Regions from separate parts of the Tardiphaga sp. GW822-FHT04G09 genome, predicted to be linked through region 1. Evidence: predicted binding sites of a transcription regulator. Region 1 holds the regulator's gene; the other holds the start of a gene.
The links. Region 1 encodes LexA, which represses DNA repair genes until DNA is damaged. Its sites were predicted from a motif close to TGTTCNNNNTGTGTTCNG; they were not measured.
Positions count from the first base shown of each region.

Region 2: AC1RLZ_RS26845 (helicase-related protein) is a predicted target of LexA. The motif match lies at 2,119-2,136, and genes of this name have one in related genera.

Region 1 covers NZ_JBXAMO010000007.1:368-15,770, reverse strand. Annotated here, with positions in the region: gene AC1RLZ_RS14450 (HAD-IA family hydrolase) at 1-286, shown strand, start outside; gene AC1RLZ_RS14445 (CbtA family protein) at 283-1,008, opposite strand; gene AC1RLZ_RS14440 (CbtB domain-containing protein) at 1,012-1,194, opposite strand; gene AC1RLZ_RS14435 (hypothetical protein) at 1,252-1,542, opposite strand; gene AC1RLZ_RS14430 (molybdopterin molybdotransferase MoeA) at 1,651-2,859, shown strand; gene AC1RLZ_RS14425 (Orn/Lys/Arg family decarboxylase) at 3,019-5,376, shown strand; gene AC1RLZ_RS14420 (GNAT family N-acetyltransferase) at 5,398-5,967, shown strand; gene lexA (transcriptional repressor LexA) at 6,267-6,983, shown strand; gene AC1RLZ_RS14410 (ComEC/Rec2 family competence protein) at 7,002-9,284, opposite strand; gene AC1RLZ_RS14405 (glutamine--tRNA ligase/YqeY domain fusion protein) at 9,503-11,173, opposite strand; gene gltX (glutamate--tRNA ligase) at 11,374-12,798, shown strand; gene gltA (citrate synthase) at 12,953-14,257, shown strand; gene AC1RLZ_RS14390 (LysR substrate-binding domain-containing protein) at 14,524-15,403, shown strand, end outside.
Region 2 covers NZ_JBXAMO010000023.1:41,073-56,475, reverse strand. Annotated here, with positions in the region: gene AC1RLZ_RS26860 (TetR/AcrR family transcriptional regulator) at 1-118, shown strand, start outside; gene rpmB (50S ribosomal protein L28) at 211-513, opposite strand; gene AC1RLZ_RS26850 (DUF3108 domain-containing protein) at 981-1,829, shown strand; gene AC1RLZ_RS26845 (helicase-related protein) at 2,217-5,705, shown strand; gene AC1RLZ_RS26840 (RNA-binding S4 domain-containing protein) at 5,754-6,023, shown strand; gene fdxA (ferredoxin FdxA) at 6,175-6,513, shown strand; gene AC1RLZ_RS26830 (CarD family transcriptional regulator) at 6,715-7,815, shown strand; gene AC1RLZ_RS26825 (M48 family metalloprotease) at 7,900-9,363, opposite strand; gene AC1RLZ_RS26820 (thermonuclease family protein) at 9,433-10,404, opposite strand; gene AC1RLZ_RS26815 (ABC transporter substrate-binding protein) at 10,459-11,628, shown strand; gene AC1RLZ_RS26810 (enoyl-CoA hydratase) at 11,684-12,472, shown strand; gene AC1RLZ_RS26805 (VOC family protein) at 12,475-13,236, shown strand; gene AC1RLZ_RS26800 (acetate--CoA ligase family protein) at 13,354-15,403, shown strand, end outside.

The DNA.
Region 1 (15,403 bases):
GTTCTCAAACACCAATGTCGCGCATGTCACACATTTCTCGGAACACCATGCCGATCTGCTCGGCCACTTCCAAACGGTGTTTCTGTCGTCCTCAATCGGGCTTCGCAAGCCCGACTCAGAATCCTATGAGCACGTCATCGCGCAAATCGGCATCCCCGCCGGCCGCATCGTGTTCTTCGATGATCTTGCCGATAATATCGACGCTGCCCGCGCTTGCGGATTGCAGGCCGTCCACGTCACCTCGCCGACTTCCGTCGCCGAGGCGCTGACGGCACTCGGGCTTTAAGCCCGCGAGATGCGCTGGAAGGCGATGCTGGTGAGCACGCCGAGCAGTGCCCAGAACAGCAGGCTGGTCAGCGTCGCCGCAACCGCGAAACTGTGCGACAGGGCTTCCGGGACATCGGTGTGGCCCGCAGGTGCCTGCGGCGCCCCGATCAGATGCGGCAGCACGATCAGGCCGAGGCCGAGAATGGCAGCCCATGACGCCTTGCGGAACACCAGCAGGCCAAGCCCCGCGGCGGTGGCGCAGGCGGTGCCGATCCACCAGGTCTGGCGCAGCGTCAGGTCGGCGACGGGCATGCCCGGAAGCTCCGGCGGCAGGCCAAGTCCGGGCGCCATGGTGAACACGATAAAGCCACCGAGGCCCCAGAACAGTCCTTCGCGCCATTCGACCGCACGGCCACGCAGCGCGAAGATTCCGGCCAGCAGCAATGCGAAACCGATGGCAGTCAGGATATTGGCGCCGGTGGTGAAGGCATTGCGCTGAAAGCCCTCAGCGGGCTCCCATTCGGCCTCATGGCTATGGGCGGCCGAACCGTGATCGTGCGTATGGGCGGGCTGCGCAGAAGCCGTCGGCGCAACAACAGCCGGAGCTTCCGCCTTGCGCTCATAGACTTCGCTTTTCTGGATCAGCGGAATGGTCCCGACCATCTGTGCGCCGGTGACGGCAGCGCCAGTGATCACGCCAGCCAGCGCTGCCGAGAAAACGATCGACCTGAAGACGGACATATCTCAGTGGCAGGGGAACGCGTTGGCGTGGCGCGTGTCATGGGCCGCATTGTGGACGGCGCTGATATGCGAGAACCCGACCACGCCGACGATGAACAGACCGAGCGCCATGGCCAGAACGGCCTGCACGACGACATTGACGTCGGTGGCGACGGCGGAGATCTGGGCGGTCTGGGTCTGTTGCATCGGAATCCTCGCGAAATAGAAGGTCAATTTAGCCGAGTTGTACCGGCGGCGCGACCGCTAATTTTGCATCGCGCGGGCCAGATCGCGGCTGGTCAGATGGAAATTCGCATCAGCCTCCACCGAGGCACGCACGAGCTTGGCGCCGGCCGCCGCCTGGAACACCCCTCTGTGGTCGCGGAAATAGGCTGCGCATTCCTCCGGCGACGGGTAGCGCCGGAGCAGCGTCCGGAACGCATGACGGTGCACCATACACAGCCCGCGATGGCCGGGCGGCCGGAATGCCAGCGCATCGACATCTGCCCGCCAGACAGGCGCTTCATCGTCGGTTTCAGCGTGGTTGTCGGTCATGATCGCCGATGTCTATCGTGTTTCCCGGCCTTGCCAAAGCTACCGTGGTTTTGCGTCCGCTCCCGCTCTCCGCTATGACGGGCGCCCACACTGCCGGAGATCCCCGCGATGGCCCTGATGCCGGTTACCGATGCCATGGCCGCGATTCTCGCGGGCGCCGATGCGCTGCCTGAGGAGATGGTGCCGCTGGAAGACGCGTTCCACCGCGTGCTCGCCCGCGACATCGCTTCGCTGCGAACGCAGCCGCCAGAGCCGATGTCAGCGATGGACGGTTATGCTGTGCGCGCTGCCGATGCGATACTGGGCGCCAAGCTCCGGGTCATCGGAGAGATCGCCGCGGGCAAGCCGTTCGACCGCCCGCTGCAGACCGGCGAAGCCCTGCGAATTTTCACCGGCGGCGTCTTGCCCGCTGGTGCCGACGCCGTCGTAATCCAGGAAGACACCGCGCGCGATGGCGACGTCGTCGAGATCAACGAGGCCGCCATCTCCGGCAAGCATATCCGCCCGGCCGGCGTCGATTTCAACGAAGGTGACGTGCTGCTGCGCGCCGGCACCCGCCTCACCGATCGCGACCTTGCGCTTGCCGCGGGCATGAACCATCCGTCATTGCCCGTGCGGCGACGGCCGGTCGTTGCCGTGCTTGCCACCGGCGACGAACTGGTGATGCCCGGCGCGGTCCCCGGCCCCGGCCAGATCGTGCTCTCCAATGGCTTCGCGCTGCGTGCGCTGGCCCGTGCCGAAGGCGCCGAGGTGGTCGATCTAGGCATCGCCGTGGATACGCTGGAGGCGACCACGGCAGCCATTCAGCGCGCGATCGATCTGAGGGCCGACGTGCTGATCACCACCGGCGGCGCGTCGGTCGGCGACCACGACCTCGTGCAGCAATCCCTGATCAATGCCGGCGTCGAGATGGCGTTCTGGCGCATCGCCATGCGCCCCGGCAAGCCGATGATGCACGGGCGCCGCCAGGGAATGCGCGTCATCGGCCTGCCTGGCAATCCCGTCTCGTCCTATGTCTGCGGTTTCCTGTTCATGGTGCCGCTGCTGCGCGCGCTATCCGGCCGAAACGAAATCGCTCACGCGCTCGAACCGGCGGTGCTCGGACGGGACCTCGCCGCCAACGACCAGCGCGAAGATTATCTGCGCACGCGTTTGGAAACGCGCGCGGACGGCACCGTGGTGGCGACGCCGGTGATGAAACAGGACTCATCGCTGCTGGGAAATCTGGCTGTTGCCGAAGGACTTCTGATCCGCAAGCCATTCGCACCGGCCGCGGTTGCCGGCGATTCCTGTGCGATCATTCGTCTGCCAATCTAGCTGACAAAACACCTCACAGAACGCCGCCGCCGTCGAAACTCCTGCTCACGGCATATTCCCAAAAGCTTTTTCCTGACTGAGATACCTCAACGCGGTTTCAGTCACTGAATTGTCACGTAACGCAGCGAGAGATCGCAGCGAAACAAGATCGGTGGACAAATGGACTATTTCAAACGCTTCAATTTCCTGTTTGCGATGCCAACATTCGACGCCGACGATCTCGAGGGCATTCGCCTCAATCAGATCGTCGATGAGATCGAGCGCTCCGGCTTCGAGGTCGTCAAGGCGCGCAAGCTTGAAGACGCCACGATCGCAGTCCAGACCGACGCGGCGATTGGCTGCATGGTAGTCGACTGGGGCAAGAAGGGCCTCGAAGGCAAGACCGCGGCACTGATCAACCTGATGCGCAAACGCGGCCTGGACTTTCCCATCATCCTGCTGATCCGCCGCAAACGGTTCGAGGACGTCCCGGTCGAGGTGCTCGATTTCATCGACGGCTATGTGTTCCTCTCCGAAGAAACGCCACCGTTCATCGCCAAGAACCTGATCAGCCGCCTCAAGCAATATGCCGAGACGCTGAAGACGCCGTTCTTCGGCGCGCTGGTGGATTATGCCGAGGAAGGCAACCAGCTCTGGACCTGTCCGGGGCACAATGGCGGCGTGTTCTACAGCCGCAGCCCGATCGGGCGCGTGTTCATGGAACATCTCGGCGAAGCGGTATTTCGCGATGACCTCGACAATTCCGTGCTCGATCTCGGCGACCTGCTGACTCATGAGGGTCCTGCGCTGCAGGCGCAGAAGGAAGCCGCGCAGATTTTTGGCGCGGAGAAGACCTATTTCGTGCTCAACGGCACCTCGACCTCCAACAAGGTCGCGCTGTCGGCTTTGGTAACCGATGGCGATCTGGTGCTGTTCGATCGCAACAACCACAAGGCGGCCTTGCACGGCGCGTTGATGATTTCGGGCGGTGTGCCGATCTATGTGCCGACGTCGCGCAATCCATGGGGCCTGATCGGCCCGATGGACTGGGACGCCACCGATGAGGCCGCGCTGCGCGAGCGCATCCGCACCAATCCGCTCGTCACCGATCCCGAGGCGTGGAAACGCCCGCGCCCTTTCCGTGTCGCGGTCGTGGAACAGTGCACCTATGACGGCACCATCTACAGCGCCGAGATGATCATCGCGCGCATCGGCCATCTCTGCGATTACATCCTGTTCGACGAAGCCTGGGCCGGCTTCATGAAATTCCACCCGCTCTATGCTGGCCGCTTCGCCATGGGGCTCAAGGAGCTCGGCCCCGATTCGCCAGGCATCATTGCCACGCAGTCGACCCACAAGCAGCTCGCCAGCTTTTCGCAGGCGTCGCAGATCCACATGAAGGATCGGCATATCCGCGGGCAGAAGCGCCGCGTCGAGCATCGGCGCTTCAACGAAAGCTTCATGCAGCACGCCTCGACCTCACCATTCTATCCGCTGTTCGCATCATTGGATGTCGGCGCGCAGATGATGAAGGGCCGCTCCGGCGAAGTGTTGTGGGACGACACGATCCGCCTTGGCATCGAACTGCGCAAGAAGATGCGCGCGGTGCGCCGCGAGTTCGAGGAGAAGGAAACCCGCGCCGAGCGCCGCTGGTTTTTCGAACCCTTCGTGCCCGAGCGCGTCGCCATTCCCGACGCAGCCAGCGAAGGCGCTGTTCACAATGTGCCCTGGGAAAGCATCGGCACCGACCAGCTGGCCACCAATCCGTCCTACTGGCAGCTCGCACCTGACGCCGCCTGGCATGGCTTCCCCGGCATGGTCGCTGGTTTCGCCATGACCGATCCGAACAAGCTGACGGTGCTGACGCCGGGCTTCGATCGCACCACCGGCGCCTATGCCGATCACGGTATCCCTGCTCCGGTGGTCGCTCAGTTCCTGCGCGAGAACCGTATCGTCCCCGAGAAGAACGACCTCAACTCGCTGCTCTTCCTGCTGACACCCGGTGTGGAAGCCAGCAAGGCCGGCACGCTGATATCGGGCCTTGTCGCCTTCAAGAAATTTCATGACGACAACGCGCTGCTTGAAGACGTCATCCCGGAATTCGCCCGGCGCAGGCCCGCGCGTTATGCGGGCATACGTCTACGGGATCTGTGCGGCGACATGCACCGGTTCTTCCGCGAGGCCAATGTGAGCGAACTCCAGACCAAGCAATTCTCCGCTGACCATCTGCCGGAGATCGCCATGTCACCTCACGATGCCGCGCGCTGTCTGGTACGCAACGACGTCGATTACCTCCCGATCGACGAAATATTCGGGCGCGTCGCGACGACGCCATTCGTTGTCTATCCGCCCGGCATCGCGACGATCGTCCCCGGCGAACGGCTCACCGACCGCTCAAAGCCGATGATCGACTATCTCCGGATGTTCGAGACCTGCTTCAACACCTTCCCGGGCTTCGACGTCGAAATTCAGGGCATCTACCGCAAGGTCGACGCCAATGGCCGGATCCGGCTTTACACTTACGTGGTCTCCGAATAGGGAGCACGTAAGGAGCCTGATTTGCCAACGGAACTCGAACAGCCGGTCGTCATTCGACCATCACGCGACACCGACGTCGATGCCATGCTGGCGATCTATCGCCGGCACATCCGGCAAGGCGTCGAGGAAGGCGTCAGCGACTCCGACACGCCGCAGCCCGACGATCTCAGGGACCGGCGCAAGAACCTGCGCAGCAAACGGTTCCCGCATCTCGTCGCCACGCAAGGCGGCGAGGTCGTGGGCTACGCCTATGTGGTGCTGTTCCGCAAACGACCGGCCTATCGCTACACGGTCAAGCATTCGATCTATATCCACCACGGACACGTCGGCCAGGGCATCGGCCGACTGTTGATGCGCGAACTCATCGACGTCTGCGCGGCGGCCGGCTTCCGGCAGATCATCGGCTATATCGATGCCGACAACACGGCCTCGCTAGGCCTTCATGAGAGCTTCGGCTTTGCCCGCGTGGGCCTGCTACCCGGTGTCGCCTATCGCTCCGGCCGCTGGGCCGACACGATTATGGTTCAGCGCTCGCTGGCCACCGGCTCCACGACTCCGCCGCCGCCCGTCGGGCGCGTGACGTCCGCATAGCGCAAGCTACGGCAGGAGGTTTTCGGTATCCGGCAAGAGATCGACGACCGGCCAGGAACAGCCCTCAGCCGCGCTCAACGCGCTTTCCGTTGACGGCAAATTAAGCATTGCGGAACACATATGGAACATATAGTGTTCGTTCATGATTTGTTTCGAGATTCTGTGGCTTTGAGTAGTTTGAGAGTGCCCGAACTCGCGCAACCGATCTTCGAATGATCGCCTCTGGATGGAGGCTCACCGTTCGAAGGCCCTTTGAAACGCACGCGGCGGCCGACACCGTCAACTGAGGATGGCTTCAGATGCTCACGCGCAAACAATACGAACTCCTGCGATTCATCGATCAACGGCTGAAGGAAGCCGGCGTCCCGCCCTCCTTCGACGAAATGAAGGATGCGCTCGACCTGCGCTCCAAGTCCGGCATTCACCGTCTGATCACGGCGCTGGAAGAACGCGGCTTCATCCGCCGGCTGCCGAACCGCGCCCGCGCCATCGAAGTCATCAAGTTGCCAGAGCTCGGCGCGCCGGTTACTGGCGGTACCGGCCGCCGCGGCTTCACACCCAGTGTCATCGAAGGCACGCTCGGCAGGGTGCGTCCGGCCGCCAGCATCGGTAGCGGCGATGATGATAACGGTCGGACTGTCGCCATCCCGGTGATGGGCCGGATCGCGGCAGGTACGCCGATCGAGGCCCTGCAGACCCGCAGTCACACCATCAGCATGCCCGCGGACATGCTTGGCTCCGGCGAACATTACGCGCTCGAAGTGCGCGGCGATTCCATGCAGGACGCCGGCATTCTGGACGGCGATACCGTGCTGATCCAGCGCAACGAGAGCGCCGACACCGGCGACATCGTGGTGGCCCTGATTGACGACGAGGAAGCCACGCTGAAGCGCTTCCGTCGCCGCGGCGCGTCGATCGCGCTGGAGCCGGCCAACGACGCCTATGAAGTCCGCATCCTGCCACCCAACCGGGTCCGCATTCAGGGCAAGCTGATCGGCCTGTACCGGCGCTACTGAGGATGTCGCATCGGCGGGCTACTGATCTTCGGGTTGAAGATCAGTTTCCGCCGGCGTCGCATCGAGCGGCCGGCTTTGCCGCGGACGCCCCGTCTGTGGCGTGTCGGGTGATGGCTCATCGGGAATGGCACGCGACCACGGGCGATCCAGGCCGCGCGGCCGCACAGCGTCGATAGCAAAGCCGTTCGCCGTTCGCTGCACACTCATCGCACCATTTCGTTGCAGGCGATCCTGATCGATCACCAACGCACGGCAATCCTTTGGCGGTTGTTTCGTCGTGATGATGAGCGCCGCTTTCTCGCAGTCATCTGTGAATGCCCCCGGCTGCAGCACCAGTGCCACCAAAGCACCATCAGCGAGCGGCGTGATGCATCCGTCGCGGTCGCAGGACACGCCATGGCTGAGAGAGCCATCCGTCGGCAGACGCGCATCTGCATCGCCGGCGAGCCACTCTTTCAGCAGAAACGTATCCTTGGCGCTGCGCATCACGCGCAGAAGCCCGTCCCTGCCCCGTACCGCGACGCTGTGACCGTCACCCGAGATCAGCACATCCGGCTGCTTGACTAGCAACGCCCAGACAATCGAGAGCGCCAGCACGCCAGCCCCCACGAAGCGCAACGGCGTGCGCAGCAGTCCGAGGACGATGATGCCGATACTGGCTAATATCAGTGGTCCGGTCCCGAAGGCCGGCATCCGGCCGATGGCCCCGGGCAACGCGGCGACCCATTGCGCGACCACGATCATCCACTGGATGCCGAGATCCATCATCCCCCAGAACACGCCGTCAAAGCCGAACGGCATGGCCACGAGCCCGAGAATGCCGGCAGGCATCACAAGCGCGGAGACCACCGGCATCGCCAGCAGATTGGCGAGGACGCCGTAAGGCGTGACGCGATGAAAGTGAAACGCGGCATAGGGCGTCGTGGCGAGGCCTGCCACCAGCGAGGCCAGCACGAGCATTGCAATCTCGCGTCCACCCCATAGCGCCACGCGCGCTGTCGCGGAATGATCGGGCGAGGCAAACAGCGCGGGCATGCCAATCTGCACCAATGCGACCAGCCCCAGCGTCGCGGCGAATGACATCTGGAAACTCGGATGAATCAACGCTTCGGGCGCCACGATCAGTACGATCATCGCGGCTACCGCCAGCGTGCGGAACGTCACCGCGCGGCGATCGACCATGACGGCGATCAGCACCACGGCCGTCATGAAGAACGAACGTTGCGTCGCGACCTCGCCGCCGGACAGCAGCAGATAGAACAGCGCTGCGAACAGCGCCGCCGCTGCCGCGACCTTCTTGATCGGGAATGTCACCGTCAGCACGGGGATCAGCGCCAGCAGCGCGCGTATCGCGAAGAACACCACGCCGGCGACGACGGCCATGTGATAGCCGGAGATCGAAAGTACGTGACCGAGGCCGGAGATGAACATCGCGTCGTTGACGTCGGTGGAAATTGCATCGCGGCGCCCCGTGAGCAGCGCTGTCGCAATAGCGCGGTTGTCGCCTGTAAGCGCGGTACGGATTCGTGCGTCGATGGCGTCGCGCAGCCCCTGCATGGTCGCCGAATAGCGTAGCGTCACACTCGGCTGTATCGGCGGATCGACGGCCTTGATGCCGCCCGTCACAAAACCGGACGCGCCGATCCCTTGAAAATACAGATCGCGTCCGAAGTCGTAGCTGCCCAGCCGGAGCGGCGACAGCGGCGGCTGCAGCCTTGCCTTCAATTCGACGAAACGACCGACGGCAGGCGCCGTCCCTTTCTTCACCGAGAGCCGGACACGCGTCAGCTTTGGTGCGGCGCGCGGGCTGTCCATCGTCGCGACGCGCAGCACGAAGCGATCCGTGCGCTCCCGCTCTTCATGGGTTTCCACAAAGCCGGTCAACGCGACGGAATAGAGCGGCTTCGCCAGAACCTCATGCCCCACGCGCGAGGTCTTCACGGCGGCCACCGCAAAGCCGGCTGCGATGGCTGCAACAAGCATGATCGGTGGAAACCATCGTTGTCGCCGCAGCAGAAACGCGGCCAAGCAAAGAAGGCTCGCTGTCGCGGCGGCAACCCAGGCCACCGGTTCGCGCTCGGCGGCAAAATACAGCGCGATACCGGTGCCGAAAGCGATCGGCACCCAGGGCAGCAAACGACCGGGACCGGCTTCGGCCTGCACCCATGTCCGGAGCTTCTCGAAGCGCAAAGTTGACGACGACGCTGACGGAAGAGCAGTGCCTGCCGTGGCCGGCGGCGGCCATGTGGTCGCCGTACCGGATCGGCCCCGCCGCTGTTGCTGATCCCCGCCCCGCGCCATCGAACGCCCGCACGCCACGCTCGCCCTCCCGAATGCTATCGGAAGGGCTGCCGGCGACTAGCGGAACGGATGCAGAATCCGAAAACTAATCCCTGGGGCTGCCGAGGGCCGTAGGATGGGTAGAGCGTCTTCGCGAAACCCATCAACACCAAACATGACCGTGATGGGTTTCGCACCGGCGCAAGCGCCCCGGTGCTTTACCCATCCGACACCTGAGCTCAGGCGAGCTTGGCGTAGCTGTCGCGCAGACCGACGGTGCGGTTGAAAACGAGCTTGCCCGGCGCTGAATCCTTGTCACGGCAGAAGTAGCCCTGACGCTCGAACTGCACGACGTCGCTCGTATTGTCACTCGCCAGCGCCGGCTCAAGCATGGCGCCGCTGAGTGTCTCCAGCGACTCCGGATTGATCTGCGATGCGAACTCGGCCGCATTGGGCTGCGGATCGGCAAACAGCTGGTTATAGACACGCACTTCCGCCGGCACGGCATCCGCGGCGCTCACCCAATGGATCGTCGCCTTGACCTTGCGGCCGTCCGGCGCATTACCGCCCCGGGTTTCCGGATCATAGGTGCAGCGCAGTTCGACCACCTCGCCAGCATCGTTCTTGATGACGCTCTTGCAGGTGATGAAATAGCCGTAGCGCAAACGGACCTCGCGGCCCGGTGCCATGCGGAAGAATTTCTTCGGCGGCTCTTCCATGAAGTCGTCATGCTCGATGTAGAGTTCGCGGCCGAACGGGATCTGCCGCGTGCCCAGCGCTTCATCATCGGGATGATTGACCGCTTCGAGCTGCTCGACCTGTCCCTCGGGATAGTTCTCGATCACCACCTTCAGCGGCTTCAGCACAGCCATGCGGCGCTGCGCCGTGCGGTTCAGCGTCTCGCGCACGGCGAAATCGAACATCGAGATATCGACGGTCGAGTTGGCCTTGGCGACGCCGATACGCTTGATGAATTCACGCACCGCTTCGGCCGGAATGCCGCGGCGCTGCAAGCCGGCCAGCGTCGGCATGCGCGGATCATCCCAGCCGGTGACATGGCCGCCGCGCACGAGTTCGGTCAGCACGCGCTTCGACAGCAGCGTGTAGGTCATGTTGAGGCGCGCGAATTCGTACTGGTGCGGGCGCGACGGCACCGGCAGGTTTTCCAGGCACCAGTCGTACAACGGACGGTGGTCCTCGAATTCCAGCGTGCAGATCGAATGCGTCACATGCTCGATGGCGTCAGACTGGCCATGCGCGAAGTCGTAGGACGGATAGATGCTCCATGCCGTGCCGGTGCGCGGATGATGCGCATGCAGGATGCGGTAGATCACGGGATCGCGCAGATTGATGTTGCCCGACGACATGTCGATCTTGGCGCGCAGCACACGTGCGCCGTTCGGAAATTCGCCTGCGCGCATGCGGGTGAACAGGTCGAGGTTTTCCTCGACGCTGCGATCCCGGAACGGGCTGTTCTGACCGGGCTCGGTCAGCGTGCCCCGTTTGACGCGGATTTCCTCCTGCGACTGATCGTCCACATAGGCCTTGCCGGCGCGGATCAGGTCCTGCGCCCAGGCATAAAGCTGCTCGAAATAGTCCGAGGCGAAATGCAGGTTGCCCTCGCCCCAGTCGAAACCAAGCCAGCGCACATCGCGCTGGATCGCGTCGATATATTCCTGCTCTTCCTTGGTCGGATTGGTGTCGTCGAAACGCAGGTTGCAGTGGCCGCCGAATTCCTCGGCAACGCCGAAATTCAGGCAGATCGACTTGGCATGGCCGAGATGCAGGTAGCCGTTGGGCTCCGGCGGAAAGCGCGTCACCACGCTCTTGTGCTTGCCGGATTGCAGGTCCGCCGCAACGATGTCGCGGATGAAGTCACGGCCTGCGTCGGATACCGATTCGTCTGTCATTTGCTGCCTTTCAAGCTGCGCCCTATGTGCCAAATCCGGAAGGCCGCGCCAAGGGCCGGATCAGGCGCCGGATCCCGCGAAAGGGCATTTTCCGATCCGGTTCCGGCCCAAAATCCGCATTTATTCGCCGTGAGACAGCGCCCTGTCGTTGTGATAAACGCCCGCCAACAGTCACCCCCGAATTGATCGAACCCTTTGCTATGACCACTCCCGTCGTTACCCGTTTCGCTCCCTCGCCGACCGGCTTCCTCCATATCGGCGGCGGACGCACCGCGCTGTTCAACTGGCTCTATGCCAAGAAGACCGGCGGCAAGATGCTGCTGCGGATCGAGGATACTGACCGCGAGCGCTCCACGGATGCCGCGATCGACGCCATTATCGACGGGTTGAAGTGGCTGGGCATTGACTGGGATGGCGACACGGTCTTCCAGTTCGCCCGTGCCGGCCGGCACCGCGAGGTCGCCGAGCAATTGCTCGCCGAGGGCAAGGCCTATTATTGCTATGCCAGTGCCGAGGAGCTGCAGCAGATGCGCGAGACGGCCCGCGCCGAGGGCAAGTCCAAGCTCTATAACGGGCTATGGCGTGATCGCGATCCCTCCGATCCGCGCCCCGATATCAAGCCGACAATTCGCCTAAAGGCGCCGCTCACTGGCGAGACCGTGATCGAGGATCAGGTACAGGGCCGCGTGGTCTGGCAGAACGAGAACCTCGACGATCTCGTGCTGCTGCGCGGCGACGGCAACCCGACCTACATGCTGGCCGTGGTGGTCGACGACCATGACATGGGCGTGACCCATGTCATCCGCGGTGACGACCATCTGATCAACGCCGCCCGCCAGAAGCAGATCTACGACGCGCTCGGCTGGACCGTCCCCAGCATGTCGCACATTCCCCTGATCCACGGACCGGATGGCTCGAAACTGTCGAAGCGCCACGGCGCGCTTGGCGTCGAAGCCTATCGCGCGCTGGGCTATGTCCCGGCCGCCCTGCGGAATTACCTGGTACGGCTCGGCTGGAGCCATGGCGATCAGGAAATCTTCTCGACCCAGGAGATGATCGACGCGTTCGACCTGTCGGGGATCGGCCGTTCCGCCGCGCGTTTCGATTTCGCCAAGCTCGAAAATCTCAACGGTCACTACATCCGTCACACCGACGATCAATCCCTCGTGACCATGTTCGAGGACGTACTGAATTACGTCCCCGGCGGCCTAGACCTGAAGCCGAAGCTCAACGACACCACCCGCGCCCAATTGCTGCGCGCCATGCCGGGCCTGAAGGAACGCGCCAAGACGTTGATCGAACTGATCGACGGCGCCAACTTCATCTTTGCCGATCGCCCGCTGGCGATGGAGCCGAAGGCGCAGGCCGCCTTGACGCCGGAAACCCGGGTGTTGATCGGCAAACTGCGCACGGCGCTGGAGAGCGTTACGGATTGGACCGCTGCGAATACCGAGGCGGCGACACGCGCCTTTGCCGAGGCCGAAGGCATCAAGCTCGGCGGAGCCGCACAGCCGCTGCGCGTCGCGCTGACCGGCAAGACCACCTCGCCCGGAATCTTCGACGTTCTGGCAGTATTGGGGCGGCAGGAATGTCTGGACCGGCTGGCCGATCAGGCATCTATTTAGCATAGCTGTAGGCCGCTTTTGCCCGCCTTGCAGCGCACACAGCAATACGCTACGCATTCTGGCGAATGCTCTGGAATTCCCGGCTAGCCTCCCCATTTCTCCTGAAATGTCGGTGGTTTGCCGGCCCCTCAACGATCTCATCGGGGACCACGCGATGGACGCAAAAACCAATACCAAATCCGCAACGCTGACAGTCGACGGCAAGAGCTTCGACCTGCCGATCCACAGCGGGACCGTCGGCCCTGATGTCATCGACATCGGCAAGCTCTACGCCCAGTCCGGGATGTTCACCTACGATCCGGGCTTCACCTCGACGGGCAGCTGCCAGTCCAAAATCACCTATATCGATGGCGATGCCGGTATCCTCGAATACCGCGGCTACCCCATCGAGCAGCTCGCGGAGAAGGGTGACTTCCTCGAGACCTGCTACCTGCTGCTGTACGGGGAACTCCCGACCAAGAAGCAGAAGACAGAGTTCGACGCGCTGGTCACCAACCACACGATGGTTCACGACCAGATGAGCCGCTTCTTCCAGGGCTTCCGCCGCGACGCGCATCCCATGGCCGTGATGGTCGCATCGGTCGGCGCCCTCGCCGCGTTCTACCACGACTCAACCGATATCAACGATCCGAAGCAGCGCGATATCGCGTCGATCCGCATGATCGCCAAGATCCCGACGCTCGCCGCGATGGCCTACAAGTACACGATCGGTCAGCCTTTCGTGTATCCGACCAACTCGCTCGACTTCGCGGCGAACTTCATGAAGATGTGCTTCGCCGTGCCGTGCGAGGATTACAAGGTCAATCCGGTGCTCACCAGGGCGTTGGACAAGATCTTCACGCTTCACGCCGACCACGAGCAGAACGCCTCGACCTCGACGGTTCGTATTGCCGGCTCATCCGGCGCCAATCCGTTCGCCTGTATCGCCGCCGGCATCGCCTGCCTGTGGGGTCCCGCGCATGGCGGCGCTAACGAAGCTGCGCTGCAGATGCTGGCCGAGATCGGCACCGTCGACAAGATTCCTGACTTCATCGCCAAGGTGAAGGACAAGAATTCCAGCGTCCGTCTGATGGGCTTCGGTCACCGCGTGTACAAGAACTACGATCCGCGCGCGAAGATCATGCAGCAGACCTGCCACGAGGTTCTCAAGGAAACCGGCCACGGCGGCGACGAGATGCTCGCCGTTGCGATGGAGCTCGAGAAGATCGCGCTGTCGGACCAGTATTTCATCGACCGCAAGCTGTACCCGAACGTCGACTTCTATTCGGGCATCACGCTGAAGGCGATGGGCTTCCCGACCTCGATGTTCACCGTGCTGTTCGCGGTTGCGCGCACCGTTGGCTGGATCAGCCAGTGGAGCGAAATGATCGGCGATCCGCAGCAGAAGATTGGTCGTCCGCGCCAGCTCTATACCGGCGCAGCCCGCCGCGACTATGTGGACATCGCCAAGCGCAGCTAAGGCCTCGCTTCGCAGAGTCCGAAAACCAAAACGGCGGATCGCAAGATCCGCCGTTTTTTATTCCGCCCGCCAAAAGATCGTGATTGCAATTCCGGCATTGCATTCAATGCAGATATGCTGAGCGGCCGCCTCACTTTGAAAGGCCTGACCACGCTATCCGCCCAATTTACCGGTATCATCGGATCTCGCAGTTTCGACAGAGCATCTCCACTGCGCGTGACTGTACTGGGACAGACCTGCAAGCGGTAACCGCCATGCCAGCCACGTTGGACCTCACACTGTTGCGCTCATTCATCGCGGTTGCCGACCTCAAGAGCGCATCAAAGGCGGCCCAGCGCCTGCACCGGGTGCAATCGGCCATCAGCCAGCAGATCCAGAAGCTCGAACTACAGGTCGGTGCTCCCCTGTTCCGCAGGACCAGGCGCGGCTTCGAACTGACTACATTGGGGGAAACGCTATACCCTATGGCGGTCAAGTTGCTCGATCTGAACGATGAGACCGTTGGCAGGCTGGTGGTAAAGGGCAGCAGGAAAAAGCTCACCATCGGCACCTCCGATGTCTACGCGCATCATCATCTCGCCCGCATCCTCAAAGGCTACAACGACACATTCGGCCATGTGGGGACCGAGTTGGTGTGCGACTACAGCCCTGCGATATGGCGTCGCCTCGCGGAAGGAACAATCGACATGGCGATCACACAGGCGCGCCCGGACTCAGTGCCCGGCGAAATGCTGTATGTCGAACCGCTGGTATGGGTGAGCGCGCAGCACTCCAGCGTTCACCAGATGCGCCCGTTGCCGCTTGCCCTTTTCGGGGACGGCTGCCTCGACCGGGCTGCGGCGATCCAGAGCCTACTCGATGCCAAGATCGATCATGAGGTCGTCTGCGCCAGCAGTCATCTCGCGGGGGTCATTGCGCTCGTCAAGGCGGGCGTTGCCGTGTCAATTCTGCCGCTGTCCGTCGTTGATCCGTGGATCAGGATCATCAGCCCCGCACAGGGTCTGCCGCCCTTGGGCAAGATTCAGATTTCCGTCTCCAGAAAGCCAGGGGCCTCGAGCGCTGATATCACCGGCTTCTGCGAAGTGGCGCGGGCGTATTTCGCGGGCGATACGGTGAATATCCATTCGCTGGCCCATGCCGGCATGG
Region 2 (15,403 bases), on a different contig from region 1:
GGCAAAATGGTGGCTTCGCCATCCAGGCCCGAGTCGCGACGAAATCGTCGATCTTGTTATGAAGGTATGTTGGACGGGCTTTCGGGAGATCAAATATAGATCGAAAGTCGACAGCTAAATGGAGCTTTCGCCCAAACGCAAAAACGGCCGGATCTTGCGATCCGGCCGTTTTCAAATTTCAGTCCGCTCAAGGTGAGCGGCGGGTCAGGCTCAGGCCGCGACTGCTGCGGTTTCGGCCTTCTTCTTCTCGATGGCGCGCTTCAGCAGCACGGCCTTCTGCGACAGCTCGCTCTCGCGGGCCTTGATCAGATAGGCATCGAAGCCACCGCGGTGGTCGACCGACTTCACGGCATTCGCCGACACGCGCAGGCGCACGCCGCGGCCCAGCACGTCGGACAGGAAGGTCACATTGACCAGGTTCGGCAGAAACCGGCGCTTGGTCTTGATGTTCGAGTGGCTCACCTTGTGGCCCACCTGGGGGCCCTTCAGTGTCAGTTCACAGCGCCGAGACATGGCGAAAATCCTCTGTCATCCCCGCAGCTAAAAGGCGAAGAGCCCAAAGCCGGGCAGGGGTTCAAAATCACGTCCATTTCAGGAGTGGCGGACGTATAGGGGGCTTGGCCACGGCCGTCAAGATATCCGGCCAGCTAAAGTCGCGGCAAAACCGGCAAAGACCCCTGTCTTGGGCCGTTGTATAACCCGTCCTACGCGCGGAAACCACATGGAATTCAACGCGGTTCCCATCATATAAACGACGTATTCGGGCCGGAAACAGGTCCCTCCATCCCAATGAAGCGATGCGGCCCTGCGCCTTGAGCCGGGGATCGCCGACCAGGTGATATCAAAAAGTGAGCCTTCACACGCCCCGCTTTGTGACCCGACCGGTGACGACTGCGCGGGCGGCCGCGCCTGCAACACCGAGATTTGCGTGGCTTTTTGAGGTGCGCTTGGGCGCGCGGTTCGCCGTTGCCGCGGGCCTGATGCTGCCGGTTTTGACCGGCGAGGCCTCCGCACAGGCGCAAAGTCAGGCCCAGGCTCCGGTTCTGGCGCCCGCGCAGGCGGTGGTGCCCGGCGGCAAGCTGGAAGCCAAATATGAAGCCAGCCTCGCCGGCATCGCGGTCGGCAAGGGTGTCTGGTCCATCGACATCAATGAAGACCAGTATTCCGCGACGGCCAGTGGCGGCACTGCCGGTTTGCTGAAGGCGTTTTCCGGCGGGTCGGGCTCCGGCCAGTCCACCGGCCGCGTGGTTGCGGGTGCGCTGGTGCCGTCGACCTATAGTGCCACCACCACCTCCGCGAAGAAGTCCGAGACGATCAAGATGCTGATCACGCCGGGCTATGTGAAGGAGTTCTCCATCGAGCCGGAGCCGCCGCTCGATCCCGAGAAGATCGCGATCACCGATGCGCATCGGCGCAATGTGATCGATCCGATGACCGGCTCGCTGCTGCGCGTGCCCGGCACCGGAGAGTTGATGACGCCGGATAGTTGCCGCACCGGCACGTCGATCTTCGACGGCCGCATGCGCTACGATCTCAAGCTCGACTACAAGCGCATGGAAAGCGTGAAGGCCGAGAAGGGCTATCGTGGCCCCGCGATCGTCTGCGCCGTCTATTTCACGCCGATCGCCGGCTATGTGCCCGACCGCGCCGCCATCAAATATATTGCCGCCCAACGCAATATCGAAGTGACCCTGGTGCCGATCGCCGGAACCCGCGTGCTGGTGCCGTATCGCATGACGATCCCGACCCCGCTCGGCGTCGCCATGCTCGAAGCCACCGAATTCGTCACGTCAGCCGCGCCGTCGAAGGCCGTGGCCCGGACGAACTGAACCGAAATTAGCGCATCGACGGGTGGCGCCGGCGCTGCCGCAGGAAAGTCGCAAGACCAAGACAAAGTGCGCCATCGGAGCATCGTCGCAAACATGCCGCAGGATTTATGCAGGATTCCGGCTTGACTCCAAACGCCATCGGAGTCCGTGCGCTGTTCATAACTTGAGGGATTTGTCGGCCCTTGTTGCGCTGTCACAAACTTGATCTAGTCAGGCCCGGAGAATGTCAGCGCGAGATGTTGGGGTGATGCGGCCATGGAGGTGCCGAGTCACCGATTCGGGCCGCTTTCGTTCCGGACTCGTTCCAGACCATCCAAACACGCGGCTCTGAAGCGTCGCAGCCTGTGTCCGTCTTGACCGGCGGCGACGCGGAAATATCTGAAAAACATGGCCTTTTTGTCTTCTCCGCCCACGCTGTCGAACGGCAGGGCTCCCGGCGCCGGCGTTACCGCGGTGCTCGGCCCCACCAATACCGGCAAGACCCATCTCGCCATCGAGCGCATGCTTGCGCATTCGTCGGGGATCATCGGCCTCCCACTGCGCCTCCTCGCGCGCGAGGTCTATAACAAGATCGTCGATCGCGTCGGCCCCGAAGCCGTGGCGCTGATCACCGGCGAGGAAAAGATCAAGCCGGCGAAGCCGCGCTACTGGGTCTCCACCGTCGAGGCGATGCCGCGGGATCTCGACGTGTCGTTTCTGGCCGTCGATGAGATCCAGATCGCCGCAGATCTGGAGCGCGGCCACGTCTTTACTGATCGCATCCTGCATCGCCGCGGCCGCGACGAGACGCTGCTGCTCGGCGCCGCCACCATGCGCCCGATCATCGAGCGTTTGCTCCCCGGCGCCAGCATCGTGACGCGGCCGCGCCTGTCGCATCTGGAATTTGCCGGCGATCGCAAGATCACGCGGCAGCCGCGCAGGACAGCGATTGTCGCGTTTTCCGCCGACGAAGTTTATGCGATTGCCGAACTCATCAAGCGCCAGCATGGCGGTGCTGCGGTGGTGCTGGGCTCACTGTCGCCGCGCACCCGCAACGCGCAGGTCGCGATGTTCCAGAATGGCGACGTTGACTACCTGGTGGCAACCGACGCGGTCGGAATGGGCCTCAATCTCGACGTCGATCACGTGGCATTCGCCAGTGACCGCAAATATGACGGCTATCAATTCCGTCGCCTGACACCGTCGGAATTCGCGCAGATCGCCGGGCGCGCGGGCCGCGCCACGCGTAACGGTACCTTCGGCACCACCGGCCGCTGCGAACCGTTCGAGTCTGAATTGGTCAATCAGCTGCAGAACCACATCTTCGAGCCGGTGAAGGTGCTGCAGTGGCGCAATTCGAAGCTGGATTTCTCATCGATCGCGTCGCTGCAGGTGTCATTGGCTGAAACGCCGCGCCACGAGGCGCTGACCCGTGCGCCGATCGCCGAAGACCTGCGCGTGCTCGATCATGCCGTCCGTGACATCGATGTGCGCGAGATGGCGCAGGGCAAGGCCGCCGTCGAGAAATTGTGGGATGCCTGCCAGATCCCCGATTATCGCCGCATCGCGCCTGCCGCACACGCAGAGCTGGTAGTCACCATCTTCGACTTCCTGATGAAGCGCGGGCGCATCCCCGATGCCTGGTTTGGCACTCAAATCGCGCAAGCAGACCGAACCGATGGCGATATCGACACGTTATCGGGCCGAATCGCGCAAATCCGGACCTGGACATTCGTGGCAAATCGGCCTGATTGGCTCTCAGATCCTGATCATTGGCAGGGAATTTCGCGCGAATTGGAAAATAAACTGTCAGATGCCCTTCATGAAAGGCTCACTGAGCGTTTCGTTGATCGTCGTACCAGTGTATTGATGCGCCGCTTGCGGGAAAACACGATGCTGAATACTGAAATTGGTAAGACGGGCGAAGTGATCGTAGAGGGCCATGTGATTGGCCGTCTCGACGGATTTACATTTTTGCCCGATGCGGCCGAGGCTGGCTCGGATGCGAAGGCCTTGCAGGCGACGGCGCTGAAGGCGCTGGCCGGCGAGATCGACGCGCGCGCCGAGAAACTCGGCAACGCGCCGGACGATCAGTTCGTGCTCGCCTCCGACGGCACCATGCGCTGGACCGGCGATGCCGTGGCCCGTTTGGTCGCAGCCGATGACGTGCTGCATCCCCGTCTCCGCATCATCGCCGACGAGCGCCTCTCCGGCGCGCCGCGCGATGCGGTTCAGGCCCGCCTCGATCTCTGGCTGAAGACGCATATCGAAAAGCTGCTCGGGCCGCTGTTCGACCTGACCAAGGCCGAAGACATTACCGGTATCGCACGCGGTATCGCTTTCCAGCTCACCGAAGCGCTCGGCGTGCTGGAGCGGCAGAAGATCGCGACCGAGATGAAGGATCTCGATCAGCCGTCGCGTGCCGTGCTGCGGAAATACGGCGTGCGTTTCGGCGCCTATCACATCTATATTCCCGCTCTGCTGAAGCCTGCGGCGCGTTCGCTGGCCTCGCTGCTGTGGGCGCAGAAGCAGGACAATGTCGACATGTCGGCGCTGTCCAATGCGCAGCATCTCGCCGGCTCGGGCCGCACGTCCTTCCCGGTCGACAAGCTGCTCGATCGCGATGCCTATCGCGTGCTCGGCTATCGCCAGTGCGGCGAGCGCGCGGTGCGCGTCGATATTCTCGAACGTCTTGCCGATCTGATCCGTCCAGCGCTGGCCTGGCGGGAAGCCTCGCCGGGCGACAAGCCCGCCGGTGCCTTCGATGGCCGCCACTTCGTGGTGACGCAGGCGATGACCTCGCTCACCGGTTCCGCCGGCGAGGATTTCGCCTCGATCCTGCGTGCCCTGGGCTATCGCATGGAGAAGAAGGCGCCATTGCCGCCGGCGCCGCCAAAGCCGGTCGCTGCGACGACGCCGATCGAGCCCAAGATTGAGGACAAGACTGACGACAAGACGGCCGATCAACCCGATGCCCTGGTGGGACTTGCCGAGTCTGACAAGCCCGGTGAGGACAATGTCATTGCGGTCGAGGCTGCCGCTGAAGTGGCTGAGACCGCGCCGACCGAGACAGCCGCCGATGTAACTGCTGATGCAGCTCCGGTTGAAGAAGCCGCCGCCGTATCGTCGGCATCGCTGTTGCCCGAAGTCGCGCTGGTGCCCAGCACCGCGCCGGAAGCTGCGCCTGTCGAAGAGACGGCTTCCGTCGACGCGCAGCCAGAGTCCGCTGCGGCCGTTGCCGAGACCGGGACTGCTGCCGGGACCGAAGCCGCTGCAGTGTCGGATGCTGCTGCGCCTGCCGAGGGCGAAGCCGCTGCGGCTCCGGCCGTCGCTGCCGAGCCCGAACTGGTCGAGGTCTGGCGTCCGGGTGGTCGTTCAGAAGAGCGCCGTCCGCCGCGCCACGATCGCAACCGCCACCATCGCAACAGCAACGCCCCGCAGGGCGCGTCGCAGTCGGCTCCCGCCGAAGGCGCCGCAGCCGATGGCGCGCAGCGCGAGCGGCATGACCGCGGCGGTAATGATCGGGGTGGCCAGGGCCGCCGCGACCGCAACAATAACAACGAGTTCCGCCGTCCGCGCAGCGATGCGCCGGCCGCCGCGGCCTCTGCCGAAGGTGCGCCGAACCGTGGCAATCGCGGCAATCGCGGCAATCGTGACAACAAGCCGGGCGATGGTGGCCGTCCGCCGCGTGAGCGCGAACGCTTCCAGGGCAAGGGCAAAGGCCCCTTCAAGGGCGGCGACAAGGGTCGTGAGGGCCGTGGCAGTGATCGCGGTGGGGCAACCCGTCCGTTCGCCACATCGGCCGCACCGCGCGAACGGGACCGTCCGATCGATCCGAACTCCCCCTTCGCGAAACTCGCCGCGCTCAAGGAACAGCTCAGCGGCCGCAAGGATTGATGCAGGTCATGCAAGGCGGCTCCGTGCCGCCATTTGGTGGTGTGTCGATTGGAGCGCCAGCGTCTCGATAAATGGCTGTGGCACGCGCGGGTGGTCAAGGCCCGCACCAGTGCTGCTGCGCTGGTGGAAGGCGGCAAGGTTCGCATCAATGGCGAGCGCGAGAAGTCGCCGGGCCACGGCGTGAAGATCGGCGATGTCCTCACGGTGGCGCTGGATCGCACCATACGGGTGATGAAGGTCGAGGGTTTCTCGGAAAGGCGCGGCGATGCTACTGCGGCGCGCGTGCTCTATACCGATTTGCAACACCTCCCGGAGTAACTATCTAGGCCATATACCGCGTCCAATGATGGTTTCGTGGCAGGTTTTTCCCTTGGTCGAAATGCCCAGACCTATGCCGGCCGCATCACTTGCGGCAGCGGGGTGGGTGCGCTACGCAAACACTGAATATCGATCGTTTCCGGAGTTCTGGATGACTTACGTCGTCACCGACAATTGCATCAAATGTAAATACACCGACTGCGTCGAAGTGTGTCCCGTGGACTGCTTCTACGAGGGTGAAAACATGCTGGTCATCCATCCGGACGAATGCATCGATTGCGGCGTGTGCGAGCCGGAGTGTCCCGCTGACGCGATCAAGCCGGACACCGAAGGTGGCATCGAGAAGTGGCTGCAGATCAATCTGGAGCACGCCAAGACGTGGCCGAACATCACTCAGAAAAAAGAAGCGCCGGGCGACGCCAAGGAATTCGACGGCCAGGAAGGCAAATTCGAGAAATATTTCTCGGCCGCACCCGGTACCGGCGACTAAGCGACTCATTTTCTTTGCCGGTTACCGGCGCCACGCGAAATTTACCCTACCCCTGATTATGACCTGTTAGCGGCCGCCGAACGGTTGCAACGGGGCATAAATCATTGATTTTTGCGGGAAATGTGCTATAATAGGCACAATTCAAGAAGCTGGACCGTGTGGTGCCGCTCGATTTGGCCCTGCCAGGTTCCCGTTTAAAACATCAAACAGGGGCGTGGCGGTTTCCACGCGCAGGCTGTGTCACAGAAAACGCGTAAAAAGAGTGTTTCCAAGGCTGCTGCTTCGAAGAAAGCGTCCTCTTCGAAAGTCTTGGATCCTAAGACTTTGAAGAAGACAACTGCGGTCAGCCGCGTTGTGAAGGGTCCTGCTGCGAAGAATTCTGTCACCAAAGGCCGTGCCCGGGCCCCTGTCAAGGACACCCGGACCGCCGCGAAGGCTGCGGCTGAAAAGTCCTCCAAAAATAAAAGAAGTGCAATGCCAAATAAGACTGCCAAACCTGCTCCGAAGGCTGCTGCTTCGAAGACCCCTGCTGCCAAGCCTGCTGCGCCGAAGACGGCTGCAAAGGCTCCTGTGGCCAAGGCCCCGGTCGCTGCGCCCGCTGTGAAGGCTGCTGCGCCGAAGGAAGTCGCCAAGGTTGTTGCGAAGCCCGTGGCCGCCAAGCCGGCCCCCGCTGCGGCCCCGCGCGTCGAAGAGCCGAAGAAGCCGCTGACCCAGCGTCAAGGCTTCAAGACCAACGAATTCGTGGTTTATCCGGCGCATGGTGTTGGCCAGATCCTCGCCATCGAGGAACAGGAAATTGCAGGTGCCCGGCTTGAACTCTTCGTGATCAATTTCATGAAGGACAAGATGACCCTGCGCGTTCCGACCGCGAAGGTCGCGAATGTCGGCATGCGCAAACTGTCCGAGCCGGCGCTGGTCAAGCGCGCGCTGGAGACGCTGAAGGGCCGTGCCCGCATCAAGCGCACCATGTGGTCGCGCCGTGCGCAGGAATATGAAGCGAAGATCAATTCGGGCGATATCGTTGCCATCGCCGAAGTGGTGCGCGATCTGTTCCGTTCCGACTCGCAGCCCGAGCAGTCCTACAGCGAACGTCAGCTGTATGAAGCAGCCCTCGATCGTCTGTCGCGTGAAATCGCTGTGGTCCAGCACGTCACCGAGACCGAAGCGGTCAAGGAGATCGAAGGCCAGCTCGCCAAGAGTCCGCGCCGCGGCGCCAAGGCTGAGGCAGGTGCCGAAGCCGGTGCTGATGATGCCGACAGTGATGGTGACGATGATGTCGCCGCCGCGGATGAGGCTGCATAAGCAGCGTCTCGCAAGTTGAATACGAAGAGCCCGGCCGAGAGGCCGGGCTTTTTTGTTGTCGATTGAGCAGTAGCCGGGTGGATCTCAATCCACCACGATCTTGACGCGGTCGCGGGCTTTCACGCTGGCATTGTTCTCGAGCCCGTTCAACACGCGGAAGCGCTCCAGCGGACGATCGACGCCGTTCATGCGATGCGATAGTGACTCCACGGTGTCTCCGGGCTGCACCGTAATCACCTTGATGCGCAGCGGACGGGCGGCCTGAATCTCAGCCAGCGTCAGGCGCCGAAACGAATTGACGGTCTCGCGGGCATTGCGCTCGCTTTCGGTGCTCTTCTGCTTGGCAGCGAAGATGAAGCGATAGACGTCGCTGCCAAAGCGCAATGCGTAGACGCGAAATTGCCACTGGTCGCCGCGCGCGATGGCGGACGCTGCCGGGAAGCCATTGATGGTCAGCTCTTCCGTGGTAGCCTTGTCGACATTTTCCATCCAGCCGGAATTCAGGTAGTCACTCAGCGTCTGTTCGGACGGTACGCGCACCACGTCGAAGCGCATGGCCTGATTGCCGCCTTCGCGCACGCCAATCACCGCCTGCGCTGTATTGTCGAGGGAAAAGGCTTCCGGCGCCTGGAAGGTGAAGCCGAGCTTGGGATGCAGGAAGCGCCGACCGCGCACGAAACCCTCGCTCGGGTCCTCGCCATAAACGATGCCATCGATCGCCGAGAGATAGGTCTCGCGGTCGCGCTCGCCGCCATCAGGCGAGGAATATTGCCGCGCATTGGCCTGTGCGTTCTGCACGCGCTCCGGCGTTGCCGGATGGGACGACAGGAAGTCCTGCGCGCGGGGATCGAGCGGCGTACGGCTGGCCTTCAGCGCGGCGTTACGTTCCATCGCCGCGAGAAAGCGCGATGCGCCATAGGGATCGAATTTTGCGCGGGCCGAGATGCCGACACCAATGCCGTCGGCTTCGAATTCCTGCGCGCGCGAGAAGCTCGCCATTGTCAGTTTGGACTTGGCGAGTGCCAGTGCGGTGAGATCGGGATCGCTGCCCATGTCGGTCACGACACGTGTGACGATCGACGCCTGCCGTGCCTGTTCCTCGCGGATAGACGCGTGCTTGGCGAGTACATGCGCCATCTCGTGCGACAGCACCGATGAAATCTCGGATGTATCGCTGGCCAGCGCGATCAACCCGCGCGTAACATAGAGCTGTCCGGTCGGCAGCGCGAATGCATTCACGGCGCCGGAATTGAGGATCGTGACCTTGTAGGCCAAGTCCGGTCGCTCAGAGGCCGCGACCAGCCGATCGACCGTCTTGGTGATCAGTGACTCCAGCCGCGGGTCGTCGTAGGCGCCGCCATAGGATGCGAGGATGCGCTCGTGTTCTTTCTCGGCGGCCGGGGTCTGTACCACGGCAGGCTTCGGCGGCTTGGCCGGCATTGTCGGCTTGACTGACGAGGCGGCCTCGAACCGGCTGACATCGCCGCAGGCCGATAAAGTGAGCGTGGCGCACAGCACAACAGGCGCAGCCCAAAGGCGGCGGCTCAAGCTGGTTTGCCGTCCCACACCCGTCACGTCGTCCACTCTCTGCCTAAGCAGCCTGTTCGTCCAAGCGGTCTAATTGTCCCCGACCACCTCGATCTGCCCCACTCCGAGCGCCTCGATCCGCGGCCCGCCGCGCCTCTCGATCCATCCTCGAACGCGAATATGTCGTCTTTCAAGGGACTTAAGCGTGATTCCTGCCGCCTCGAAGGCTGTCATCATGCGCCTTGAAATAGTCACCGCAAAGTCCTGAGTCCAGCGACGCCCGAAATTGACGTAGGTCACCGTACCGGCCTGACGAACCGACAGAACCCGTCCCTCCACCAGCCCGAAACGCCCTACATCGGCCAAGATATCGCCGGGACTTTCCGCGTTTTTTATGACATTGGTTTGAGCCCAGATTCCGCGCTTCAGCCGGCGGGCCGAGCTTTCAGCGGCAGCAAGTTCCGTCGCGCAGGCTTTGTCGGAAATCGTGCCAGAGGCGACGGCGGTGCCCTGCGCCAGAAGCTGGGCTTGCAGCGAGGGCGCAGCGGGATCGGCAAAGACAAAAGCCGGTTGCCGCCCGTAGCGATCCGGCATGTCGCTCTCGCCGTACAAGGTGACATCGCGGCCGGCAATCAATGCGGAGAGGTCGTTCGTCGACTTCGATGAGTCGGCTATCGGTTCGATCCCCGCCAGACGGATCTCGTTGCCGTCGCTCAGACGCAATGTTCTGACATCAATGACGTCGGCGACGCGGCCTTCGCCCTGAGCGGTGAACATGCAGCTGGCGGCGGACGCAGATTGCACGGATGTCGAAATGGCGATCGCTGCCAGCAAGAGTGTTGCGGCATGCGACACGTCATATTTTGCAAATGCGGCACGCATCACGCCACCTTGCGAGCTCCGGTCAACCTCTCGTCTATCATAGCCAGCAATCCATTCCGCTTTGCGGAAAACCTTGATGTCATTGCAGCTATTCTTGGCTGCGCCGCCGCTTGCCGCTGTTGTTCCATTGCGGCATGATCGCGATAACAAAAACGAATACCGCGCAAAAAGCTGCGGCACGTTTTGAGGGAGGGACTTTTGAAGAAGATCATTACGGGTCTGCTGGCGTCAGCAATGGCGTTCGCGGCAACAAGCGCCATGGCGCAGACCAAGCCGTTGAAGTTGGGCGCCATTCTCGACATGTCGGGCCTGTATGCGGACATCACGGGCGTCGGCAGCGAGACCGCTGCCAAGATGGCTGCGGAAGATTTCGGTGGTGAAGTGCTGGGCCGCAAGATCGAGATCATTGCCGCCGACCATCTCAACAAGGCCGATCTGTCCGCAAACATCGCGCGCGACATGCTCGACAATCAGGGTGTCGAGGCAATCGTCGACGTGGCGGCATCGGCGACCGCGCTGGCTGCGAGTGAGATCGCGCGCGCGCGCAACAAGATCATCATCTTCAACGGCCCGGGCTCGATCCGCCTCAGCAACGAGGCCTGCGGTCCCTACACCGTGCACTATGTGTTCGACACCTATGCGCAGGCCAACGTGACCGGGCTCGCCACTGTGAAGAACGGCCTCGACACCTGGTTCTTCCTGTCGGCCGACTATGCATTCGGCGCGGATCTCGAAAAGGATACGACGGCGGTCGTCACCAAGGCGGGCGGCAAGGTGCTGGGTTCGGTCAAGCATCCGCTGAATACGTCCGACTTCTCGTCCTTCCTGCTGCAGGCGCAGAGCTCCAAGGCCAAGGTGGTCGGCCTCGCCAATGCCGGCGGTGATACGATCACCGCGATCAAGCAGGCGGCCGAGTTCGGCCTGACACGCAGCGGCGGACAGAAACTGTCGCCGCTGTTGGCGTTCATCTCCGATATCGACAGTGTCGGTCTTGATACCGCACAGGGCCTGATCCTGGCGGAAGCATTCTACTGGGATCTCAATGACGAGACGCGCGCGTTCACCAAGCGTTTCCAGGAGCGCACCAAGCGCGTACCGACCTCGGCCCAGGCCGGCGTCTATTCATCGGTGCTGCATTATCTCAAGGCTGTGAAAGCCGCCGGTACCACGGATTCGGCTCCAGTCATGAAACTCATGAAAGAGACGCCGATCAACGACATGTTTGCCAAGAATGGCCGGATTCGCGAGGATGGCCGCATGGTGCACGATATGTATCTGTTCGAGGTCAAGAAGCCCTCGGAATCCAAGGGGCGCTGGGATGACTACAAGCTGATCGCGACAGTCCCTGCTGAGCAGGCATTCCAGCCGCTGGAAGCCTCGCGCTGCCCGCTGGTGAAGAAGTAATCGTCGGGGTCTGAAGCTTGTCGGACGATCAAGAACAACAACAAGGAGCGCAATCATGAGCGACATCGTCCTGCAGGACCTCGACAACGGTCTTCTGACCATCACCATGAATCGTCCGGATCGGCGCAATGCGCTGAATCCGGAGATGACACAGGGCTTGGTCGCGGCGGCCCGCCGCGCGCAGGAAGATCACGATGTCCGTGCCGTGCTCATCAAGGGCGCGGGCGGCACGTTCTGTGTCGGCGGCGACGTTAAGTCGATGGCCGCCGGCCGTGCGCCGCTGCCGTTCGAGGCGAAGCGGGCCAATCTCCGCCGCGGCATGGAAGTGTCGCGCATTCTGCACCAGATGCCGAAACCGGTGGTTGCACAGCTCGATGGTGCGGCCGCAGGCGCCGGTCTTTCGATCGCGCTGTCCTGCGATCTCCGTGTCGCCAGCAAATCGGTGAAACTCACCACGGCTTTCGCCAAGGTCGGCTTCTCCGGTGATTATGGCGGCACCTACTTCCTCACGCAGATGCTTGGCAGCGCCAAGGCGCGCGAGCTCTATCTGATGTCGCCGGTGCTGAGTGCGCAGGAGGCGCTGGCGCTCGGCATGGTGACGAAGGTCGTCGATGACGCCGAGGTGGAGACAGCGGCACGCGACCTCGCGATGTCGCTCGCGCAGGGTCCGAGCATCACCTACGGCTATATCAAGACCAACATCAACAATGCCGAGACGATGACGTTGGAAGCCTGTTTCGACAACGAGGCGATCCATCATACCCGCTGCGGCGATACCGACGATCACAAGGAGGCCGCCAAGGCCTTCGTCGAGAAGCGCAAGCCGGTTTTCAGAGGGCAATGATCATGAGCCAGATGCGGTTGCGGCAAGTTTGTCTGGTCGCTCCGCATCTGGAGCCAGTGGTGAGCGATATCGCGGCCATTCTTGGCCTCGATATTTGCTACCGCGACCCCCATGTCGGCAAATATGGCCTCGAAAATGCGCTGATGCCGGTTGAGACGACTTTGCTCGAAGTGGTAGCGCCGACCCGGCCGGGCACGGCGGCCGGACGGTTCATAGAGAAATCAGGCGGCCGCGGCGGCTATATGGTGATCCTGTCCTGCGAGGATCCTGACGAGCGCGGGCGCTTCGCCGCCAGCATCGGCGTGCGCACCGCCAATGTGATCGATCATCCGCCCTATCACGGCGTGCAATTGCATCCACGTGATTGCCGAGCCGCCTTCATCGAGTTCAATCATACTCAAGACAGCGACGACGATTTCGGGCCGTATCCGCCGGCCGGTCCGGACTGGCAGGAGGCGATCCGCCACGATATCACGCGCGCGCTCACCGAAGTCGAACTGCAGAGTCCCGACCATTACGATCTGGCGCAGCACTGGAGCAATATCATCGGCGTGCCGCTGACCTCGGCGAGGAATGACGATCCGCAGATCGCGTTCACCAACGGCTGTTTGCGCTTCGCCAAGGGCAAGACCGAGGCGATGACCGGGCTCACATTTCGGGTCAACGACGTCGCGCAGGTGCTCGGCAGTGCGCGGGAGCGGGGCTGTCCCTGCGCTGGCGATGCATTTCTGCTGGCCGGGGTCACGTTTCGCGTCGTTGCGTGAGGGCGGTAATCGCCGCACGATCCCTTCTTGTTCTGACGCGTTTCCTTCAAACGAGCCGGTATCCACTTCGCTCGAAAACGCTATGGCAACAACAATAAACAATAAACGGGAAGCGCCATGACTGTGACACGTCCGCATCCGCTGGACTCGTTCTTCGATCCATCCAGCATCGCCATCATCGGCGCTTCCCGCGATGTCACGAAGATCCCCGGCCTGCTTCTCTCTTTCTTGCGCAAAAACCAGTTCTCCGGCGCGATCTATCCAGTCAATCCGAACTATCCGGATATCGATGGGTTGACGTGTTATCCGACCATCGCAGCAATCGGGCGGCCGATCGATCTCGCCATCGTGATCATTCCCGCGCGTGTAGTGCTCGGCGCACTGGAGGAGTGTGCCAAGCTCGGCGTCAAGCATGCGATCATCATCTCCTCAGGCTTTGCCGAGGAGGGGGGCGACTCGATCGCAATGCAGGATGCCATTGCGGCGCTGGCCAAGCGTACGGGAATGCGGATCTCCGGACCGAATGCGGAGGGGTACTACAACCAGATCGCCGGCATTGCCGCGACTTTCAGCCCGACTGTCGATGTGAAGCCCGATCAGTCGCGGCTGGTCGCTACCACGAAGCGGATCGGTATCGTCGCCCAATCCGGCGGGATCGGCTTTGCGATCTATAACCGCGCCAAGGCGCTCGGCATTGCTCTGAGCACTGTGATCTCGACCGGCAACGAGTCCGATCTCGGCGCCGGCGAATTCCTCGACTACATGGTGCAGGATCCGGCGACCGACGTAATCCTGCTGTTCATCGAGGGCATTCGCGACGTCGACAAATTTCTCGCCGCGGCGCGCAAGGCGGCAAAACTCGGCAAACCGGTCATCGTGACCAAGGTCGGCCGCTCCGGTGCTGGTGAGCGCGCGGCAGCCTCGCATACTGCCAGCATGGCGGGCTGGACGGCCGCCTATGATGCGGTGTTCGCGCGCTATGGCTTCATCGTCTCCAACGATCTCGACGAAGCGGTGGCGATCGCGGCCGTGCTGGTCACATCGCCGCTGCCGAAGGGCGACCGAGTCGCTGTTGTCACCGTCTCCGGTGGGGCGGGTATCTGGGGCGCCGATGCAATCTCGGCACAGGGGCTGAAGGTGCCGGAATTGTCGGATGGCATTCAGGCGACGATTCGCGGGTTGATTCCGTCCTACGGGTCGCCGTGTAACCCGATCGATATCACGGCCCAGGCGGTGCATAGTGGTGGGCTGCAGAAGACCATCGAACTGCTCGACAAGTCTGACGAGATCGATGCGATCCTAGTGGTGATTTCGCTGTCGAGCGAGACGCGGATGCCGTTCAAGACGCCGGAGCTGAAGCCCGTCATCGCTGCGCAGAACAAGCCGGTGGTGTTCTGGTCTTACACGCTGCCGTCGAACTTCGCGCGCACAGGTCTCGCCGAATCCGGTGTCGTCGTGTTATCCGGCCTCACGCATGTCAGCGTCGCGTTGCGGCGACTTGTCGATCACGCCAGGTTCAAGCTGGCCGAGCCGGTCGCCACAGCTACCATCGCGCCGAACGATCTGGTTGAGCATCTGGCCACGCCGACGCTCTCCGAATACGACAGCAAGACGCTGCTTCAGATTGCCGGTGTCGCGCTGCCAGGCGAAGTTCTGGTCACCGACAGATCGGCGCTCGATGCAGCGATTGTCAAGATCGGTTTCCCCCTGGTGATGAAAATCCAGTCACGCGACATTCCGCACAAGAGCGAGGTCGGCGGCGTGCGGGTGGGCATCGCCACGACGAATGAAGCTGTCGCCGCTTACGATGCGCTGCTCGCCAGCGTCCGGCAGCATCGACCGCAAGCCGCGCTCCAGGGCGTTCTGGTTGCGGCGATGGCCAGGAAAGGTATCGAGATCATCGTCGGCACGATGCTGGACGAGACTTTCGGACCAATGGTGATGGTCGGCCTTGGTGGAGTGACGGCGGAATTGTTCAAGGACGTGGTCTATCGTCCGGCACCGGTAAGTGCCGATGAGGCCGCCTCCATGCTGGGCGAACTCAAGGCCGCGCCATTGCTGAATGGCTTTCGCGGGACGTCAAAGGCCGACGTGTCAGTAGCAGCGGAATTGATCGCGCAGATCTCGCAGCTTGCGGCGCAGTTCGCGGGCGAGATCGCGGAGATCG